DNA from 2 places in the Marinobacterium sp. YM272 genome. Region 1 is predicted to be linked to the other one. Evidence: predicted binding sites of a transcription regulator. Region 1 holds the regulator's gene; the other holds the start of a gene.
The links. Region 1 encodes PhoB, which activates phosphate uptake and scavenging genes when phosphate is short. Its sites were predicted from a motif close to TGTCATANNNNTGTCANA; they were not measured.

Region 1 (4,931 bases):
CTCGTCCAGGGTCAGGTTTTCCGCTCCGCCGAAGGCGTGGAGTCGTATCGCTTTCATGTTAATCTCCGTTCACTGAAAAAGCCGGGGTAGTGGAAGCCGCTAACAGGCCCGCCTGGCCCCTGTCCAACCCAAGTGCTTGAGAAGGATTACGATGATCTATCTGGCCATAATCGAGCCGTTTCTGTTCTGGGGCGGCCTGCTGGTGTTTGTGACCTCGCTGGGTCTCTACGTCAAACGAACCAGTGACTGGCAGGCGGTAATGCGCTTCTGGCAGCCGCTGATCAGCTTCACACCGCTGGAATTCAGAATCAACCGTATCGGGCTGACCCTGATGCTGGTCGCCGTCGCTATACGTTTTATCGTTTATTTTCTGGCCTGAGGAGGGTCTATGAGTGCCAATCCCGTCAGGGGCGCCAGCTATTTTACGCGCGGACTGGCGATGCTGCCTGAGCCCGGTATCCGCAGTTTCGTACTAATTCCCCTGCTTATCAACGTGCTGCTGTTCAGCGGTGCGATCTGGCTGCTGATCAATCAGTTTGGTAACTGGATCGACTATATGATGAACGCCTGGCTGCCCGCCTGGGAGTGGCTGGACTTTCTGCGCTACCTGCTCTGGCCGCTGCTGGCGCTGCTGATACTGGTGGTGGTCTATTACAGCTTCTCCATTGTCGCCAATTTTATTGCGGCGCCGTTCAACGGCTTTCTGTCGGAGATGGTGGAGCGCAAGCTGCGTGGCACGGTGAGTACCGATGAAGGCTGGTCGGAGCTGGTGAAAATGATTCCCCGCTCGCTGCAGCGCGAGGTGGCCAAGCTGATGTACTACCTGCCCCGGGTGCTGATCCTGCTGGTGCTGAGCTTTATCCCGGTGATCAACCTGGCGATGCCCTTTGTCTGGTTCCTGTTCGGTGCCTGGATGATGGCGATCCAGTACTGCGACTATCCGATGGATAACAACAAGGTGAGCTTCGGGGAGATGAAGCGCCTGCTGAAATCGCAGCGCTTCACCGCAGTGGGCTTTGGCTCGGTGGTGCAGGTCGGCATGCTGATACCGCTGGTGAACCTGCTGATCATGCCCGCAGCCGTGGTCGGAGCGACCATCTACTGGGTAGAGGAACACAGCGAATTGAAAACAGCGGGTGCGTCAGCCACCGGAAAGGTGGTGACGCGCTAGTTGCTGACCGCCTCGATCACCGGGCGAACCATATCCGGCGGGAAGTGGCAGGTGAAGGTGCTGCCCTCGCCGGTTTTGCTTTTGATCGTCAGGTGAGCGCCATGGCGCATCAGCACGTGCTTGACGATGGCAAGCCCAAGGCCTGTACCACCACTGGCTGAAGAGCGGCTCTCATCGACTCGGTAGAAGCGTTCCGTGAGGCGGGGGATATGAATCGGATCAATGCCGATACCGCTGTCCTTGACCGAGAAATGCCCCCCTTTATCATCCACCCACCAGCGAATGCTGATCTCGCCAGGACCTGGAGTGTAACGCACCGCATTGAATACCAGGTTGGAGAGCGCACTGTGCAGTTCCAGCTCCTGGCCCAGCAGCTGGTAGCCGGGCTCGATCTCCACCTGGAAATGGTGGGCGCGATCCCCTGACAGCTCCTCTGCATCGCGATGAATCTGCTCGATCAGCCGTTGGATCCCCACCGGGTGCAGATCGGTGATGTGTTCGGTGGCTTCGAGCCTGGAAAGCAGCAGCAGGTCCGCCACCAGACGTTCCATCCGCGTGGTCTGGTGCTGCATCTGCGACAGCCCGCGATGCAGCGGTCGCGGCAGATCCTGTTCAAGAAAGGTCTCCACGTAGCCGTGAATCACGGTCAACGGGGTGCGCAGCTCGTGGGAGGCGTTGGCGACGAAGTCCTGACGGGTCTGCTCCAGTTTCACCAGTCGGGTGACGTCCCGGGATACCAGTACCCGGTCTCCATCGCCGAAACGGCTGATCTGATGCTGCAGGAAAGTATGAGAGTTTATCGGCGAGACCAGCTGCAGTGGTTCCTGGTACTGCTCTTTCTGGTAGTAGCGGATAAAGCGGGGGTCACGCGCCAGGTTGAAGATCGACTTGCCACGGTCGCTGTCCTGGAACCCAAGCAGGGTTTCCGCGGCCTTGTTCCACCACTCCAGGTTGTTGTCGCGATCGATGATGACGATGGCATCGAAGAGCGATGCGGTGCTCTGCTGGAAGCGGCTGATCACCGCTTTGAGCTTGTCTTCGCGGGCGACAGCGCGTTTGCGGCGTCTTGCCAGCTGATCCAGCAGATCACCCCAGAGGCCGGTGCCTTCCGGTGGCATATCGTCTGCTTCCCGGGATAACCAGCTCATCACTTTGTTGAACTGGCGCGCGTGATAGATGCTCCATGCCAGCATGCTCAGCGCCAGGCCCCAGCCCGGATAGGAAAGCAGGGCTCCGGCGCCCAGCCCTACCAGGGCTGCTCCGATCAGGGGCAGGTTCATCGGTGTGCGTGTGTGACGCATAAAACCTCGTGTCCGTTGGCCGCGGCTGGGGTTCAGGCGACCTGAGAAGAGAAGCGGTAGCCGGTACCGCGAACGGTTTGTACGAGGTAATCATGACGTTCGCCAAGTGCTTTGCGCAAGCGGCGGATATGCACATCTACGGTGCGTTCTTCGACATAAACGTTTCCGCCCCAGACCATGTCGAGTAACTGGCTGCGGGAGTAGGCGCGATCCTGGTGGGTCATGAAAAACTGCAGCAGGCGGAACTCCGTCGGCCCAAGCTCGACCGGTGATGAATCGGCGGTAACCCGGTGGGAAACGGGATCGAGGCAAAGGCCGTCAACGGTGACCGGCTCTTCCACGCCCTTGGGGGTAGCCCGGCGCAGTACTGCTTTGAGTCGGGCAACCAGCTCGCGCGGTGAAAACGGCTTGATAATGTAATCGTCGACGCCGGCCTCGAGGCCCTTCACCTTGTTGTCCTCGTCGGTCTTGGCGGTCAGCATGATGACCGGGATGTCCGCGGTAACCTCATCCTTGCGCAGGCGGCGGGCGAATTCGACCCCGCTGGTACCCGGCATCATCCAGTCCAGCAGGACCATGTCCGGCTTATGATCCAGGATGAGCGCGTGGGCCTCCTGGGCATTTTCCGCTTCCATACATTCGTAGCCGGCCATCTCAAGCGCTACGGCAATCATTTCCCTGATCGGAGCTTCATCGTCAACGATCAAAACCCGTTTTGATGCAGACATGCGTCACTGCCTCTGAAATTTCTGCTGTTGTGAATCGCGACTATTACAAGACGTTTGCGTTACACAAATATGACAATAGCAGAATCAGGCGACTTAAGGTCGGGATAGCGCTCTTTAGGCCAGCGCGTAATCGGCGATGATGCCCACAAGTACCAGTAATTCGGCCCAGTGGTTGTTCAGAAACGCCTTCAGGCAGGGCATGCGTTCGCGCTCGCGGATCAGCCACTGCTGGTAGATAAACAGCACGGCAGCGCCGAAAAGCCCCAGATGGAACCAGACGCCAAGTCCCGCCATGGCGCCGACGATCAGCAGCAGCATCAGGGCGGCGATATGCAGCAGGCCCACCATCAGCCGGTCATGGCGGCCAAACAGGACAGCGGTGGATTTGATGCCGATTTTCAGGTCGTCGTCCCGGTCCACCATCGCGTACATGGTGTCATAGGCCACGGTCCAGGCCAGCTTGGCGAGGAAAATGACCCAGGCGATCAGTGGCAGCTGCTCCTGTACCGCCGTAAACGACATCGGAATCGCCCAGCCGAATGCGGCGCCGAGAAACACCTGGGGCAGATGGGTGTGGCGTTTCATGAACGGGTAGATAAAGGCCAGCGCCAGGCCCGCGAACGACATCAGGATGGTCATCTGATTGGTGAACAGCACCAGCGCAAAGGCGGCCAGCATCAGGCCGGCAAACAGGCTCAGTGCCTCTTTTTCGCTGACGCGGCCGGTGGCCAGGGGGCGGTCCTTGGTACGCTTCACGTGGGCATCGAAATGGCGGTCGGCGTAATCGTTGATCACACAGCCGGCGGAGCGGGTCAGCCACACCCCCATTGAGAAAATAATCAGCAGGTGCAGGGGCGGCACACCCTCAGCTGCGATCCACAGCGCCCAGAGCGTGGGCCAGAGCAGCAGGTAGGTGCCGATGGGGCGGTCGGCTCGCATCAGCTGAATATAGGTGTTGAGCTTGCCCGCTGAGCTGCTGTTGGTCATCGACATAGCCATACTGCCCCTTGGTTAAAAGTGCCCCTGGGTTAAAAGCACGTTTATTATAATTTTTCCTGCATTGTACCGATGAGACGGGGTCAGCAGGTGATATCAGGCCGGATATTGTATGTGTTCCAGCGACGGCAGAAAAACCTCGCACACCAGCAGCGGTTTGTCGTCCAGGTGGAATACCGAGCGCCGCGCCCAGAGATGATCCTCAAGCCGGGCGATCTGTAGCGGCTCGCGGCGCATGCCGGGATCACGAAACAGCAGCGAGCCTAACGAGCGAGTGCCGATCAGTTTCAGGGTGCGGTGACGGCCGCTGAGAGTGGATACGGGGATAACGGTGCGGGCGTAGACCCAGGGCTCGCCGTTACCGCACAGGTAAACCTCGCGGATCAGCGCCTGCTGCCGGGGTTTCAGGCCCAGCGCTACCGCCTCCATGGCACCGGGTCTGGCAAAACCCTGCGCGGCTACGCGCACCGAGAAACGGTTGCCGCTGGCGCGTTTCAACAGCCGTGTCAGTGAGCCGTGATCGGTGAGCCAGCGGCGCAGTCGCCGTGGTGCCCGGATCGGATGTTTGAGGCAGCGCCAGTGGCGCGCGTTTTCTGGCTGGGGACGATCGGTTTTCAAAAGGACCTCGGCAGCGTGTGCGGGTGATTCCTGTGCGTGCCAGAGTGTATCATCAGCACACCTGAGTTAGGACTGGCCTATGAGTAGTGAAAGCGATGAACGTCTGATCGAACAGGC
Region 2 (4,931 bases), 910 kb from region 1:
CTCGATAATCTCGCTCTGAATCGGTGCGACCAGGTCACGCTCGGTGGCGTCGTACAGCGGGCCGATGTCGGCGGTGAGCAGCAGGTCAGCCGGGGTGTTGCGGCCTTCGTGCTCCAGGCGCTCGAGCAGACCTTTCTTGGAGAAGACCACGTTGACCTTGATGCCGGTCTCTGCGGTGAACGCTTCCAGCAGGGGCTTGAGCAGAAATTCCTGACGGTAAGAGTAGACGTTTACCTCTTCGGCCTGGGCGAAGGAGCTGAACGTGGCGCTCAGTACGGCAGCGGATAAAAGAGCTTTTTTCATCGGCGCGGACTCTCTCGGTAGTTCGTTGGAAAATGGATAGCTGTTCGCTGGATCGCGAGGCGTTGTCGCTGAACCAATAATGCGAATTGTTATCATTTTCTCTTCGTGCGTCAACGGTATTAAGTCTGATTCTTATTTACTTTTCGCATATTAACCGAAATAAACCGTATAGTTCATGGGTTTTTGCATGACTCAGATCAAAGAAAGTCGGCGGCACTCTCCATGCCAGGTGTCGACTCAATCCTGCCTTAAAAAGTGAACAGCCTTGATAGCAGCACCGGTACTGCGGTTTCGACCCGCAGTATTCGGGGGCCCAGGTGCACCGGGCTTAAACCGGCTTGCACCAGTTTTTCGACCTCGTAGGGAATAAAGCCGCCCTCCGGACCCACTGCCAGCAGGGTGGGTTCAGCTGAGGCTGAAGGGCAGGGCTCGGCATTATACGGGTGTGCGAGCAGTGCTCTTTTCTCCCGGCACAGGTCTGGCAACTCGTCTTCGACAAAGGGTTTAAAACGTTTGCGCAGGTGCACCTTCGGTAGCATCGTATCGCCCGCCTGCTCCAGCCCTAGCAGCAGTTGCTCTCTAAGCCCGGCATCGGTGAGCAGCGGAGAACCCCAGTAACTTTTGTCCACCCGGTAGGAGTTGATCAGCCAGAGGTCCTTTACGCCCATGCTGGCCACTGCCTGAAGTGTACGCTTGAACATCTTCGGGCGTGGCAGCGCCAGGATCAGGGTGAGTGGCAGGGCAGGCGGCGGTGCGTTATCCAGCTCCACCCGCATGACCGCTTCATGTTCGGATATAGTCAGCAGGCGGCCGCTTCCGAGGGCGCCATTGATCATGCCAACCCTGAGCCGGTCGCCCGGCTCGGCCCTGTGCACTTCGCGGATATGTGTCAGGCGGCGATCATGCAGGTGGACCTCACCCGGCGCGGTGAAATCGTCTTCGAACAGCAAAATAAGATTCATGGTGAGCCCGTTTTCTACAGCAGCGGGGATAATACTACAGCTGAAGATCGCTATGTCAGGGGTAGCCAATAAGCGCGGGTATTCGGGCTGTCGACAAGGCCCGGCCGGCCTGACGGCTTAGTCAGTTTCCGGGCGCTATGGTAAACTGCGCCTCCGTCTGTGAACCGGCCCGCTCATGTCTCCAGCTCCCGATATTCTCAACGCCCCGATCCGCTCCACGCTCGTGCGCATGACCCTGCCGATGATGGTCGGCATCGTCAGCCTGATGCTGTTCAACATTGCGGATATCTGGTTCGTGGGTCAGCTGGGCACCGAGCCGCTGGCGGCGCTGGCGTTCACCTTCCCCGTCACCTTTTCCGTGACCAGTCTGGCGATCGGGCTGGGTGTCGGCACCTCGGCCACCCTGGCGCGGCTGATCGGTGCGGGTGAAACCCGTAACGCGTCGCGAATGGCCACCGATAACCTGATTATGACTGTTGTGCTGATGTCGGCGGTGGGCATTGGCGGGCATTGGATTATCGATCCCGTGTTCCGTGCGATGGGAGCAGAACCGCAGCTGATGCCCTATATCCACGCCTACATGACGGTCTGGTTTTCCGGTTCGGTGTTCCTGGTGTTGAACATGGTGTGCAACAGCATTTTCAGGGCCGCCGGCGATACGCGCATGTCCGGCATGGTGATGCTGGTCTCCGCACTGTTGAACCTGTTGCTTGATCCGCTGTTGATCTTCGGCTGGGGACCGATCCCGGCCCTGGGGATTCAGGGCGCGGCCATCGCCAGCGTTCTGGCCTGGAGTACCACCACGGTGCTTGCGCTTTACCTGCTCTATATCCGGCGCCGCATGTTGTTGCTGGTTTGGCCCGATCTGCGGGAGATGCTGGGTCACTGGAAACAGCTGATGCAGATAAGCCTGCCGGCCGCGCTGTCGAACATGATGACGCCACTGGCGAACGGTGTGTTGACCGCGGTGGTAGCGGGGCATGGCGCCGAGGCTGTCGCCGCTTACGGGGTGGGTAACCGGGTAGAGTCGCTGTCGCTGCTGGTCTGCCTGGCATTGTCCATGACCCTGCCTCCCTTTATCAGTCAGAACTACGGTGCGGGTCAGGTCGAGCGGGTGAAAAAAGCCTATATGTGGGCGGTGCGTTTCGCGCTGATCTGGCAGGGGCTGGTCTATCTGCTTCTGTTTCTGTTCGCGGATCCGATGGCGGCTCTGTTTACCGAGGATGCCGATGTGTCCCGCTGGCTGGCGCTTTGGATGGTGCTGGTCCCGGCGGGATTCGGCTTTCAGGCGATCACCTTCCTTAGCGCGTCTTCGTTCAACGCGTTGCACCAGCCGATGCGGGCTATGCGCATCAGCCTGTTCAGACTGTTTATCATGTATGTACCGCTCGGCTGGCTCGGCAGTCTGCTGTTTGGTTTGGACGGCATGTTCGCTGCGCTGGTGATCGCCAACGGTATCACTGCGACCCTCGCCTACACCTGGATGCGTCGTTACCTGTCGCGGCTAGAGAAGCATTGAGCCGGCCGAGAGAATCTCCGTCTGACCGGAGGTGTCATGGACCTATTCACCGCATCCTTCCCTGGCTGTCATCATTAAGTCAAACCCCGTCGGTATGCTTTTGTAGCTGAACAACAGATTAACGGTTGTTTGTTAGACCATGTGCGTACTATGATCAAGGGAAGATCACGTACAAAATCTAATACAAATTCGAAAACCGGATTTAACTGGTTCGTTATAAGTAAACACAGAGGGGTGCGATATTATGAGTCAGAAAGTAGCTCTGGTAACCGGTGGAACCGGCGGTCTTGGTACGGCGATCTGTCGTCAACTGGCTGATGCGGGATACCGCGTAGTCGCTGGTTACAACAGCGGCGGTAAGCACGAAAAGGCCAAGGCCTGGCAGGAAGAGCAGAAGAAAGACGGCTACGAAATCGAGGTGGCATACGGCGACGTAACCGACGCCGAATCCTGTGCCCAGTGTGTGGCCACGGTCAAAGAACTGACTGGCGGTGACATCAGTGTACTGGTAAACAACGCGGGTATCACTCGCGACGGTACCTTCAAGAAGATGAGCTGGGAGCAGTGGGACGAAGTCCTGACCGCCAACCTGGACTCCATGTTCCACATGACCCGCCTGGCGATTAACCCGATGCTGGAAGCCGGCTTCGGTCGCGTGATCAACATCTCCTCCATCAACGCTCAGAAAGGCCAGTTCGGTCAGTGTAACTACTCCGCTGCCAAGGCCGGTATCCACGGCTTCACCAAGGCGCTGGCGCAGGAAGTTGCCTCCAAGGGTGTGACGGTTAACACCGTTTCTCCGGGCTACATCATGACCGCGATGGTTGCCAAGATCGATGAAGAGGTACTGAAGAAGATCGCCTCCAACATCCCGGTAGGTCGTCTGGGTACACCGGAAGAGATCGGCCGCATGGTTGCCTTCCTGGCGGACGAGCACTCCGGCTATATCACTGGCGCCGACTTCTCCATCAACGGTGGTCAGCACATGCACTGATGCGTTAGCTGCATCGATAAAAAAACCGGCTTTGATGAGGGTGTGTAAAAACACTCTCTATACCGACAAAATACCCGCACCAATAAGTGCGGGTATTTTTTTATGCGTCATCTCAAAGGGGAACCCCGGCAGCAGAGCACTCTGTTTCCAGAAAGCTTAGATGATTATGTCTCGGCAGATAATCCTGTCAGGGTTATCGATGCCTACATGGATTCATTGGATATGCTAGCTCTGGGCTTTACTCAGGCCGCTACCAAACACACCGGTCGCAAACCCTATGACCCGGCCGACCTCCTTAAACTCTATACCTACGGGTACCTCAACCAAGTGCGCAGTACCCGCAGACTAGAGAAAGAGTGCCACCGCAACGTCGAAGTACTGTGGCTGATGAAGCGATTGGCGCCCGACTTCAAGACACTGGCTAACTTCCGTCAACAAAACAGCAAAGCCATACGCGAGGCCTGCCGCGGCTTCATTCAGTTTTGCCGTGACGCGAGCCTACTTGATAGTCGGATGATAGCGATTGATGGCAGCAAGTTCCGAGCGGCCGCCAGCATGAGTAAAACGTATAACCGTAAGCAGTTCGACGCGCTCCAGAAACGTTTAAACCGAAAGATTGATGATTACCTGCACCTGATGGCTAAATCCGAGCAATCGGATATGAACGAGAAAGGCTCCATCCACGAGGCATTGGGTCAGCTCCAGAAGCGCAAAGTAAAGCTCGACGGGCTCTCAAGCTCTCTAGATGAAGGGGCATCACAGTGCTGTGAAACCGAGCCTGAGGCCAAGCGTATGCGCTCCGGCCGGGAAGGCATTGTGGTTGGATATAACGTACAAAGTGCCGTTGACGTAGAGACTGGCCTGATCGTCCATCATGATGTCACGACCGAAGGTAGCGACAACCGTCAATTGGAGCCGATAGCAACGGCTGCAAAGTCGGAGCTTGGTGCAGATACACTTCAAGTTCTCGCCGATGCAGGCTACTCCAATGGGGAGCAGTTGGAGCGATGTGAGGAGCAAGGCATCGAACCCGCAGTTCCGGTCAATCGCGCTGTTAACAATAAGGGGAACTACTTCCAGAAAAGTGAGTTCACCTACGACAGTGAGCAAGATCAGTTTACTTGCCCAGCCGGTCAGTTGTTGACCTACCAGA

Region 2: a site for PhoB is predicted at 2,851-2,868, ahead of phbB (acetoacetyl-CoA reductase). Genes of this name have one in related genera too.

The regions. Positions count from the first base shown of each region.
Region 1 covers NZ_CP194171.1:325,416-330,346, reverse strand. The annotation lists gene ACQUQP_RS01630 (NADP-dependent oxidoreductase) at 1-57, opposite strand, end outside; gene ACQUQP_RS01625 (hypothetical protein) at 152-379, shown strand; gene cysZ (sulfate transporter CysZ) at 389-1,171, shown strand; gene phoR (phosphate regulon sensor histidine kinase PhoR) at 1,168-2,472, opposite strand; gene phoB (phosphate regulon transcriptional regulator PhoB) at 2,505-3,200, opposite strand; gene ubiA (4-hydroxybenzoate octaprenyltransferase) at 3,315-4,199, opposite strand; gene ACQUQP_RS01600 (chorismate--pyruvate lyase family protein) at 4,293-4,814, opposite strand; gene ACQUQP_RS01595 (DUF1415 domain-containing protein) at 4,894-4,931, shown strand, end outside.
Region 2 covers NZ_CP194171.1:3,882,034-3,886,964, reverse strand. The annotation lists gene ACQUQP_RS17295 (Fe(3+) ABC transporter substrate-binding protein) at 1-303, opposite strand, end outside; gene ACQUQP_RS17290 (16S rRNA (uracil(1498)-N(3))-methyltransferase) at 552-1,265, opposite strand; gene ACQUQP_RS17285 (MATE family efflux transporter) at 1,441-2,784, shown strand; gene phbB (acetoacetyl-CoA reductase) at 3,029-3,778, shown strand; gene ACQUQP_RS17275 (IS1182 family transposase) at 3,881-4,931, shown strand, end outside.